Regions from separate parts of the Sphingomonas sp. ID0503 genome, predicted to be linked through region 1. Evidence: predicted binding sites of a transcription regulator. Region 1 holds the regulator's gene; the other holds the start of a gene.
What was found. The regulator LexA, encoded in region 1, represses DNA repair genes until DNA is damaged. The targets are predictions, from matches to a motif close to GTTCCNCNCTTGTTCT.
Positions count from the first base shown of each region.

Region 2: radA (DNA repair protein RadA) is a predicted target of LexA. The motif match lies at 2,013-2,028, and genes of this name have one in related genera.

Region 1 covers NZ_JBLZUR010000002.1:1,818,647-1,823,761, reverse strand. Annotated here, with positions in the region: partial or broken gene ACM608_RS09850 (ComEC/Rec2 family competence protein) at 1-770, shown strand, start outside; gene lexA (transcriptional repressor LexA) at 1,303-1,989, opposite strand; gene trpC (indole-3-glycerol phosphate synthase TrpC) at 2,073-2,855, opposite strand; gene trpD (anthranilate phosphoribosyltransferase) at 2,852-3,853, opposite strand; gene ACM608_RS09830 (anthranilate synthase component II) at 3,850-4,443, opposite strand; gene ACM608_RS09825 (nuclear transport factor 2 family protein) at 4,552-5,052, shown strand.
Region 2 covers NZ_JBLZUR010000002.1:1,559,734-1,564,848, reverse strand. Annotated here, with positions in the region: gene ACM608_RS08650 (murein transglycosylase A) at 1-767, shown strand, start outside; gene ACM608_RS08645 (Smr/MutS family protein) at 742-1,302, shown strand; gene ACM608_RS08640 (Hsp20 family protein) at 1,362-1,835, opposite strand; gene radA (DNA repair protein RadA) at 2,042-3,415, shown strand; gene ACM608_RS08630 (CvpA family protein) at 3,425-3,958, shown strand; gene ACM608_RS08625 (hypothetical protein) at 3,938-4,069, opposite strand; gene ACM608_RS08620 (thiolase family protein) at 4,192-5,115, shown strand, end outside.

The DNA of each region.
Region 1 (5,115 bases):
ACCTTCTGTCAATCAGCGGTCTGCATGTCACCGCCGTTGTCGGCGCGGCGATCCTGCTGACGATGCGTCTCCTCGCGCTTAGCCCACGTCTTGCGCTGCACTGGCCGCTGCCGCTCATTGCGGGCGGAGCGGGGGCCGTCGCCGCGATCGGCTACACGCTGCTCAGCGGCGGCGAGGTGCCGACAGTCCGGTCGTGCATCGCCGCACTCCTCGTCCTCGGCGGCCTTGCGCTTGGGCGGCAGGCGATCACCCTGCGGCTGGTGGCGACGGGCGCGCTGCTCGTTCTCGTCTTCTGGCCGGAGGCGCTGGCCGGTCCCAGTTTCCAGATGAGCTTCACCGCCGCGACCGCGATCGTGGCGCTCCACGAACTCCCGCTCACCCGCCGCCTGCTCGCGCGCCGGGAAGAGGGTAGGGGATGGCGGCTCCTGCGCGCGCTCGGCGGACTGATCGCCACCGGTCTCCTCATCGAAGCGGCGCTCGCCCCGATCGCTTTGTTCCACTTCCATAAGGCTGGCCTCTACGGCGCTTTCGCGAACATCGTCGCCATCCCCCTCAGCACCTTCGTCATCATGCCTCTGGAGGCGGTGGCGCTGCTGCTCGACATCATCGGCCTCGGCGCGCCGTTATGGTGGGCGACCGGATTGGCAATCGAGGCGCTGCTCGCCATCGCCCGTGCCGCCGGCGACGCACCGGGCGCGGTCGCCGCTCTCCCGTCGATGCCGCCTGCCGCTTTCGCTCTGATGGTGGCGGGCGGGCTGTGGCTTGCGCTGTGGCGCACACGCCTGCGCCTATGGGGCCTGGCACCGGCGCTGATCGGAGTAGCAATGGCTCTCATGACTCCTGCGCCGGACCTCCTCGTCACGGGTGACGGTCAGCACTTGGCGCTGCGGACATCCGATGGACGCTTCGCCCTGCTTCGGCCCCGTGCCCGAGACTACACCCGCGACACGCTCGCCGAAATTGCCGGCAGCGACGAAGCCCTTCTCGATCTCGAAATGCTCCCCAACGCCCGCTGCACCCGCGACTTCTGCATGGCGCGCGTCGCGCGGGGTGGGCGAAGCTGGACGGTCCTGGCGAGCCGCAGCGACCAGTTCGCGCCGATCCGCCAAACCAATCGAGCCTGCGCGATGGCCGACATTGCCGTTAGCGACCGGCGACTGCCGCGCAGCTGCCGCCCAAGATGGATTAAGGCCGACCGAACGCTCCTCGCGGAGACCGGCGGCCTGGCCATAGACTTCGACCGTGTCCGCGTAACGGCAGCACGTCTGCCGCGCGACGATCACCCCTGGCGCGCGGTCCGGCTCAATACCGCCGCAACAGCCCGGCCAGCCGGCCCTGGATCCGCACCTGCGCTGGGGCGTAGCGTTGCGGATCATAGGCGCGGTTCGCCGGATCGAGGCGCACCATCTGCCCCTCACGGCGGAAATACTTGAGCGTGGCCTCGGCGTCATCGACGAGAGCGACGACGATCTCGCCCTCCCTCGCACTATCGACGCGGCGGATGAGCGCATAGTCGCCGTCGAGAATGCCGGCCTCCACCATCGAATCTCCGGAAACTTCGAGGGCGTAATGCTCACCGGGGCCCAGGAGGGCGGCGGGAACGGAGAGTGAGCTTTGCCCCTCCAGCGCCTCGATCGGCATGCCGGCCGCGATACGCCCGTGCAGCGGAATCTCGATCACGTCGTTGGCCGCAACCGGCGGTGTCACCGGCACTTCGCTCTTCACCGGCGTGTTGGTGTTCGCGGCCGCAGGTGCCGCCTTCTTCGCCGGAACTCCCTCAGGCAGCCGAAGAATTTCCAGCGCGCGGGCGCGGTTCGGCAGGCGGCGGATGAAGTTGCGCTCCTCAAGCGCGCTGATCAGGCGGTGCACGCCGGATTTAGACTTCAAGTCCAGCGCCTCTTTCATCTCCTCGAACGAAGGCGACACTCCGCTCTCCGCCAGACGGTCGCTGATGAAGCAGAGGAGGTCGTGTTGCTTGCGCGTCAGCATGTCGGTGCCCTCACTCGGGAACGAATGTGGAACAGGTAGTGAATGTTCCGCGATGCTGTCAACAACATTCGCTTGGGGCGAACTCAGTCGCCGGTCAACAGGCGCTCGGTCGCGGTCCGGACATCCGCCTGCCGCATCAGGCTCTCGCCCACCAGGCAGGCACGCACGCCATATTCGGCCAGCCGGTCGAGATCGGCGCGGCTGCCAAGGCCGCTCTCGGCGACGATCAGGCTGCCTTCGGGCGCAAGCGCGGCGAGATCGATGGTGCGGCCGATGTCGACGGTGAAGTCGCGAAGGTCGCGGTTGTTGACGCCGATCAGGCGCGACCGCAGGCCGGCGGCGCGCGCCATCTCGGCGGCGTCGTGGACCTCGACCAGCACGTCCATGTCGAGTTCGATCGCCGCCGCCTCGATCTCCGCCATCTGCCCGTCGTCGAGCGCCGCGACGATGATCAGGATCGCGTCCGCACCCATGGCCCGCGCCTCCGCCACCTGCCACGGATCGACCATGAAGTCCTTGCGCAGGCAGGGGAGCCCGCAGGCGGCACGCGCGGCGATCAGGTAATCGGCGCTCCCCTGGAAATACGGCTCGTCGGTGAGGATCGACAGACAGGCGGCACCACCGGCCTCGTAAGCGCGGGCGTGGGCAGGCGGGTCAAAATCCCCTCGGATTAACCCCTTAGAAGGCGATGCTTTCTTGATCTCTGCAATCAGCCCGGTCCCAAGGGTCTCGACTTTCGTGCGTAGCGCCTGCTGGAAGCCGCGCGGCGGTGAAGGAGCAGGCCAGTGCGAAAGGCCCTGCGGCCTGCGCACGGCCACTTCTTCATACTTGGTCTGAAGGATCGCTTGTAAACGGTTAGAGGTCATCGGCTAAAGTCGATCCAGCAGTCGAGCAGCGCCTTGGCCAGCCCCTTGTCGATGGCCTCGGCGGCTTCTTCGGCTCCGTCGCGAAGCCCGTAGACTTCACCGGCCACCTTCAGAGCGGCAGCGGCATTGAGCAGCACGGCATCGCGATAGGGCCCAAGCTCACCCTCCAGCAAGCGGCGCAGCGCGGCGGCGTTGTAGGCGGCGTCACCACCCCTGATGGCGTCGAGGGGATGGTCGGGCAGCCCGGCATCCTCCGGCGTGACCTTGCTGGAGGCGAGGCCGTTCGCCGACAACGTCACGGCGCGGCTCGGCCCCGCGATCGATAACTCGTCGAGGTTCTCCTCGCCCGCGACCACCATCGCGGCATCGCTGCCGAGCAGCTCGAGTGCCTCGGCCATCGTTTCGAGGTAATCGACCCGAGCCACCCCAATCAACTGGCGGCGCACCCCTGCGGGATTGCAGAGCGGACCGAGCAGGTTGAGGATCGTCCGCCGCCCGATTGCCTTGCGGACCGTCGCAAGGCGACCGAGCGCCGGGTGGTACTTCTGCGCGAAGAAGAAGGCGATGCCGAGGTCGGCCAGGCTCTCCTCCGCCGTCTCTGCGGCGCGATCGAGATCGAGACCGAGCGCCTCCAGCGTGTCCGCAGCCCCGGCCTTTGAGGAGGCGGCGCGGTTGCCGTGCTTGGCGACCGGTACGCCGCAGGCCGCGACGACCAGCGCCACCGCCGTCGAGATGTTGAGGCTGTGCGCGCCGTCACCGCCGGTGCCGCAGACGTCGATTGCGTTGGCGGGAGCGGCCGCGCGGATCATGCGGGCGCGCAGCGCGCGCGCGGCGGCGGCGATCTCGATGCTGGTCTCGTCGCGCTCCGCCATGGTGACGAGGAAGGGCGCGATCACCTCCGCCTCGACCTTGCCGTCGAGGATGTCGGCAAACGCCGCCTCCGCCGTCGCACCGTCGAGTGGCGATGACGGGTCGGGAAGGAGGGTGATCGTGGTCACGCCCGCTCCAGCACCTTCACGCCCGCCTCACGCAGGAAGTTGGCGATCAGGTCGTGACCATGTTCGGTGGCGATGCTTTCCGGGTGGAACTGGACGCCGTGGATCGGCAGGCTTGCATGGCGGAAGCCCATCACGGTGCGGTCCGGCGCGCGCGCGTTGACGAGGAGCGACGGAGGCAGATCTTCCTCCGCCACGATCAGCGAGTGATAGCGGGTGGCAGTAAACGGCGTGGGCAGGCCCTTGAAGACCCCCGTGCCATCATGTTCGACCGGGCAGGTCTTGCCGTGCATCAGCTGGGCCGCGCGCACGACGCGTCCGCCGAAGTGCTGGCCGATCGCCTGATGGCCAAGGCACACGCCGAAGAGCGGGCGGCGCTGCTCCGCGCAGGCGGCGACAAGGTCGAGGCTGATCCCCGCCTCGTTCGGCGTGCAGGGGCCGGGGGAAATCAGGAAGCCGGCAGCACCTGAGGACATCGCCTGGCCGACACCGATTTCGTCGTTCCGCACCACTTCCACCTCGGCACCAAGCTCGCGCAGGTAATGCACGAGGTTCCAGGTGAAGCTGTCGTAATTGTCGATGACCAGGATCATGGCCGGGTCTTAGCGAGCGCTCGTCCTCACGTCATCCGTATCTTGTTCGTCATCCCAGCGCAGGCTGGGATCTATCCGGCGATTTGTCTAAGAGGCGAGTGAGCGCGAATGGATGCTGACCTTCGTCAGCATGACGACGTTCAGGAGTTGATGATGCTGCTCGCTACCCTCCTCGCCATCGCCTCACCGGACAAGCTGCCGCCGGGCGAGCCCGTGCCACCACCAGCGAGCGAGGAAGCCGCCGTGCTGGCACCGGTCAACGCCGTGTTCGCGGCGCTGGCGGCACGGGACGGCCAGGCCGCGCTCGCCCAAGTGGATATGCGCGGCAACGTCACCAGCGTCGATGCCTCGGGCAAGGCCGTGACGCGCAGTTGGGCGGAGTGGGCGGCTGGGCTGAAGCCGGGGCCGCAGCGATATGAGGAGCGGATGCCAAACCCGGCGGTCGAGATCGACGGGGACGTGGCGATGGTCTGGGGCTTCTACACCTTCGCGATCGACGGGAAGTTGCACCATTGCGGGGCGGACCATTTCAGCCTGGTGCGCGCCGACGGTCGATGGAAGGTGCTGAACCTCGCCTGGTCGAGCCGCACGGAAGGGTGCGGGAGTTAACTAGGCAACGACTGTCCTGAGCTAAGTCGAAGGACGGGGAGCAAGCAACCAGCTTTCTCCGCC
Region 2 (5,115 bases), 260 kb from region 1:
TCTACGCGCGTCCCGACGACCTGATCGAGGCCGATCTTGGCCAGTTCTCGCCCGACCTCAAGGGCCGCAGGATTCGCGGCAAGGTAAAAGACGGCAAGCTCATCCCCTATCCCGATCGCAAGGCGATCGACGAGGGCGCGCTCAAGGGCAAGAAGCTGGAGATCGGCTATGCCGCCGATCCGATCGAGTTCTTCTTCCTGCAGATCCAGGGCTCGGGCCGGCTCAGGCTCGCCGATGGCTCGATCATGCGGATCGGCTATGATGGGCAGAACGGCCGCGAATATGTCGGCATCGGTTCGCTGATGAAGAAGCGCGGCCTGTTCCAGCCGGGGCAGGCGCAATCGATGCAGGGCATCATGGCCTGGCTGCGCGCCAACCCCGAACAGGGCCGCGCGCTGATGAACGAGAATAAAAGCTTCGTGTTCTTCAAGGTGCTGACCGGCGCCGGGCCGCTGGGCGCGATGAACCAGCCGGTGGCGGGCCGCGTCAGCTGTGCCGTCGATCCGAAGTTCGTGCCGCTCGGCGCTCCCGTTTGGCTCGCTGTAGACCGCGTGGAGGCGACAGGCCTGTGGGTCGCGCAGGATACCGGCGGTGCGATCAAGGGCGCGAACCGCTTCGACACCTTCTGGGGTGCGGGCACCTACGCGCGGGTGCTTGCCGGGGGCATGTCGGGCCGAGGCCAGGCCTACATCCTGCTCCCGAAGGCGGCGGCGGAGCGGCTGACCGGCGCGGGGGCGGCTCATGGCGGGGCGACGGCTCGATCCTGACGAACAGGCGCTCTGGCGCCGCGTGACCGACAGCGTTCGCCCGCTTGTGAAGCGGGTGGCGTTGGCACCGTCCGTTACGACAGAAGTTCGTTCGTCCCGAGCGAAGTCGAGGGACGGGCAGCAAACGCCAGTTGTCGTCACGCGTACCTCGCCATCCCTAGGCACGAGTGGGAAGATCGCCAAGCCGGGCGAGACTCTCGATGCCTCCTGGGACCGCCGGCTCTCACGCGGTCTCGTCGCCCCTGATATTTCGATCGACCTCCACGGCCACACCCTCGCCAGCGCTCACGCGCTTCTGGAGTCCAGCCTGTCGCGCGCTGTCGCTGAAGAGGCGCGGCTGATCCTATTGGTAACCGGCAAGCCGCCGGTCGAGCGTCATGACGCGCTCGGCCCGCGACGCGGCGCGATCCGCGCGGCGGTGGGCGACTGGTTGGCCGGCTCTGCATACGCGTCCCGGATCGCCGCCGTGCGCAACGCCCATCCGCGCCACGGCGGGCAGGGGGCGCTCTACATCGTGCTGAGGCGGCGAAGATGACAAAAAGGGCCGGCCCGCTTGGCGCAGGCCGGCCCCTCAGCATTCGTCAGGCGTAATGCTTACGCGGCCTGACGAACCTCGCCCTCAATCGCAGCGGGCTGCACATGGGCACTGCCGCCGATCTCGATCTTGCGGGGCTTCTTGTGCTCCGGCACCTCGCGGACCAGCGCGATGTTGAGCAGGCCGTGCTCGTAGCTGGCACCCGTCACCTTGATGACGTCGGCAAGCTGGAAGCGACGCTCGAACGCGCGCTTCGCGATCCCACGGTGGAGGAACTGACGCTCGCCCGTGTCGGTCTCGTCGGCGCCCTGTCCGGTGACGATCAGGACGTTGTCCTGCACCGTGACGTCGATCTCGTCCTGCGAGAAGCCGGCCACCGCCATGGAGATGCGGTACTCGCCGTCATTCAGCTTCTCAATGTTGTACGGGGGATAGGCGTCGCCCTCGCCACGCGTCGCGAAATCGACCAAGCGGTTCAGGTTCTCGAACCCGATGGAGGAGCGGAGGAGGGGGGCAAAATCCAAAGTACGCATAGCTCAAACCCTTTCAGCGAATGAGGTTGTTTGCGGCCCGCGGACATCCGCCGGACCGTGCCGGCCAGCCCCGAAGCGACTGACCCTGGCACGCGGAAAGATGGGAATAGTACAGGCAGTTTCAAGGGTATGGTCATCCGAACTACGTCAGATTGCTTTTTCCAGGCTCTCAGCTATGTTCCCTCTCTGTTCACTCGGAGTGCGACATGGCCAAGGCTCAAAAACGCTATGTCTGCCAGGCCTGCGGCGGGGTCTCGCATCGGTGGCAGGGGCAATGTGCCGACTGTGCCGAATGGAACACGATGGTTGAGGAGGCGGGCGTGCTCCTGACCCCGTTCGCGCAGAAGCATCACCTGCGCAGCGGCGGCCAGTCGGTGTCACTAGTGGCCCTTGATGCCGAGGTCGAGCTGCCCGCACGCCTCCCGACCGGCATTGCCGAGTTCGACCGCGCGCTGGGCGGCGGCTTTGTCGCGGGATCGGCGACGCTGATCGGTGGCGATCCGGGCATCGGCAAGTCGACGCTCCTCCTTCAGGCCGCGGCGAAGCTGGCGAATCGCGGTTTGCCGGTCGCCTATATCTCCGGCGAGGAGGCCGCCGATCAGGTGCGGTTGCGCGCGCGGCGGCTCGGCCTGGGGAAGGCGCCCGTCCAGCTGGCGGCGGCGACTTCGGTGCGCGACATCCTGACGACCTTGGAGGCGGGGCCTCCGCCCGCGCTGCTCGTCATCGACTCGATCCAGACCATGCACTCGGACCTGATCGAAGGCGCGCCCGGCACCGTCAGCCAGGTCCGCGCCTCGTCTCAGGAGCTGATCCGCTTCGCCAAGGAACGCGGGACGGCGCTTGTCCTCGTGGGCCATGTCACCAAGGACGGGTCGATCGCTGGCCCGCGCGTGCTCGAACATATGGTCGACACCGTGCTCGCCTTCGAAGGGGAGCGCAGCCACCAGTATCGCATCCTTCGCGCGATCAAGAACCGCTTCGGCGGCACCGATGAGATCGGCGTCTTTGCGATGGCCGAGGGCGGGCTGGGGGAGGTGACCAACCCGTCGGCTTTGTTCCTGACCAGCCGCGACGAAAGCGTGGCGGGGGCGACCGTCTTCCCGGCGCTGGAGGGCACGCGGCCCGTGCTGGTCGAAATCCAGGCGCTCACCGTGCGCCTGGCGAGCGGTGCCACGCCCCGACGGGCGGTCGTCGGCTGGGACAGCGGACGGCTGGCGATGATCCTCGCCGTTCTGGAGGCGCGCTGCGGCCTCAGCTTCTCCTCGGCCGAGGTCTATCTGAACGTCGCCGGCGGATACCGGATTTCCGATCCTGCGGCGGACCTGGCGGTGGCGACTGCCCTCGTCTCGGCGCTCGCCGAGCGTCCAGTGCCGACCGACTGCGTGGCTTTCGGAGAGGTCGCGCTTTCCGGCGAAATCCGCCCGGTCGCCCATGCCGAGCTGCGCCTAAAGGAGGCAGGCAAGCTCGGTTTCGAGCGCGCACTGCTGCCCGCGTCGGCCAAGGCGGCGGGGAAGGGGATGCGCGCGTCGGGCTTCGCCACGCTCGTCGCGCTCGTTGACCATCTGCTGGGGCGTGGCTAGCCAGCTGGCATGACCGCGCTCGACATCATCGTCATTCTGCTTGTCGGCGGATTGGGTGTCTTCGGTGCGCTGCGTGGGTTCACCAGCGAGGTGCTGTCGATCCTCACCTGGATCGCGATCATCTTCGCTCTGAAGCTCGGACATGCGCCGGTCAGCGCGCTGCTCGCCGGCCCGATCGGCAGCGCGGGTGGGGCGAGTGTCGCGGCCTTCGCCCTGATCGGGGGTGTGGTCTGGATCCTTGGCAAGGTCGCCGCGTCATCGATCGGCGGAACGGCGAAGCGGTCGGTGCTCGGGCCGGTGGACCGCTTCCTCGGTTTCGGCTTCGGCGCGGTGAAGGGGCTGATCGTCGCGAGCCTCGGCTACCTGCTGTTCAACTTGGCGTACGACACGGTCTACGGCGCGCAAGCAGATCGGCCCGAATGGCTGGCGACATCCCGCACATATCCGCTCCTGCGCGCCAGCAGCCGCGCCATCGTCGATTTCGTCGAGGCGCGACGGCGGAGTGGGGAGCGGAAAGCCTCGTCAGGCGAAGTTGGCGCCTGAAGGCTCGCCTTCATCCTCGATCTTCTCAGCCTCTTCTTCCGTCGACGTATTGCCGACGGGCAACTCCATATCGTGTTCGTCAACGGTTTCGCGCGGGTCGGGTCCTGGCATGACGCCCTCCTTCGATTACCGCGCCTTCAACGAACGCGGCCGCCGCAAGGTCCGAAGGATTGGTTTTCGGCGCAAATATGCCCATCTGTGGCACAACTGATTCGAGATGAAGGAAGATCGTGATGGCCGGTGAATCGATCGTGGTGGCATCCTACGCACGCACGCCGATGGGGGCGTTTCAGGGTTCGCTGTCAGCCCTTAGCGCTACGGATCTCGGTGCCGCGGCGATCCGCGCTGCGGTGGAGAGGGCGGGGCTCGAACCCGTCGCCGTCGATCAGGTCTATATGGGCTGCGTCCTGCCGGCAGGGCTCGGCCAGTCGCCGGCGCGCCAGGCTTCGCTGGGCGCAGGGTTGCCCGATTCGGTTCCGGTCGCGACGATCAACAAGGTGTGCGGATCGGGGATGCAGGCGACGATGATGGCCTTCGACCAGCTCGCGCTGGGTGAGGCGGATGTGGTGGTGGCGGGCGGCATGGAGAGCATGACCGGCGCGCCCTATCTGCTGCCGAAGCATCGCGGCGGGGCGCGGATCGGCCATGACGTCGTCAAGGACTCGATGATGCTCGATGGGCTGGAAGACGCCTATACCGGCAAGGCGATGGGCCTTTTCGCCGAGGATGCCGCTCGCGACTATCAGCTAACCCGCGAGGCGCAGGACGAATACGCGCTGGCCAGCCTGTCGCGCGCCAATCAGGCCATCGGCGAAGGCGCCTTCGCGCGTGAGGTGGTGCCGGTGACTGTCTCGGGTCGCGGCGGCGATGTCACCGTCGAGGTCGATGAGCAGCCGGGTAAGGCGCGACCCGAAAAGATCCCGACGCTGAGGCCCGCCTTCGTGAAGGACGGTACGGTGACGGCGGCCAACGCCTCCTCGATCTCGGACGGAGCCGCGGCTTTGGTCCTGACCCGCGCAGATGTCGCGGCGGAGAGGGGGCTCACCCCGATCGCGCGCATTGTCGCCAAGGCGCAGCATAGCCAGGCGCCCGAGAAGTTCACCTCCGCGCCGGTGCCGGCGATCCGCAAGGTTCTCGACAAGGCGGGCTGGACGCTG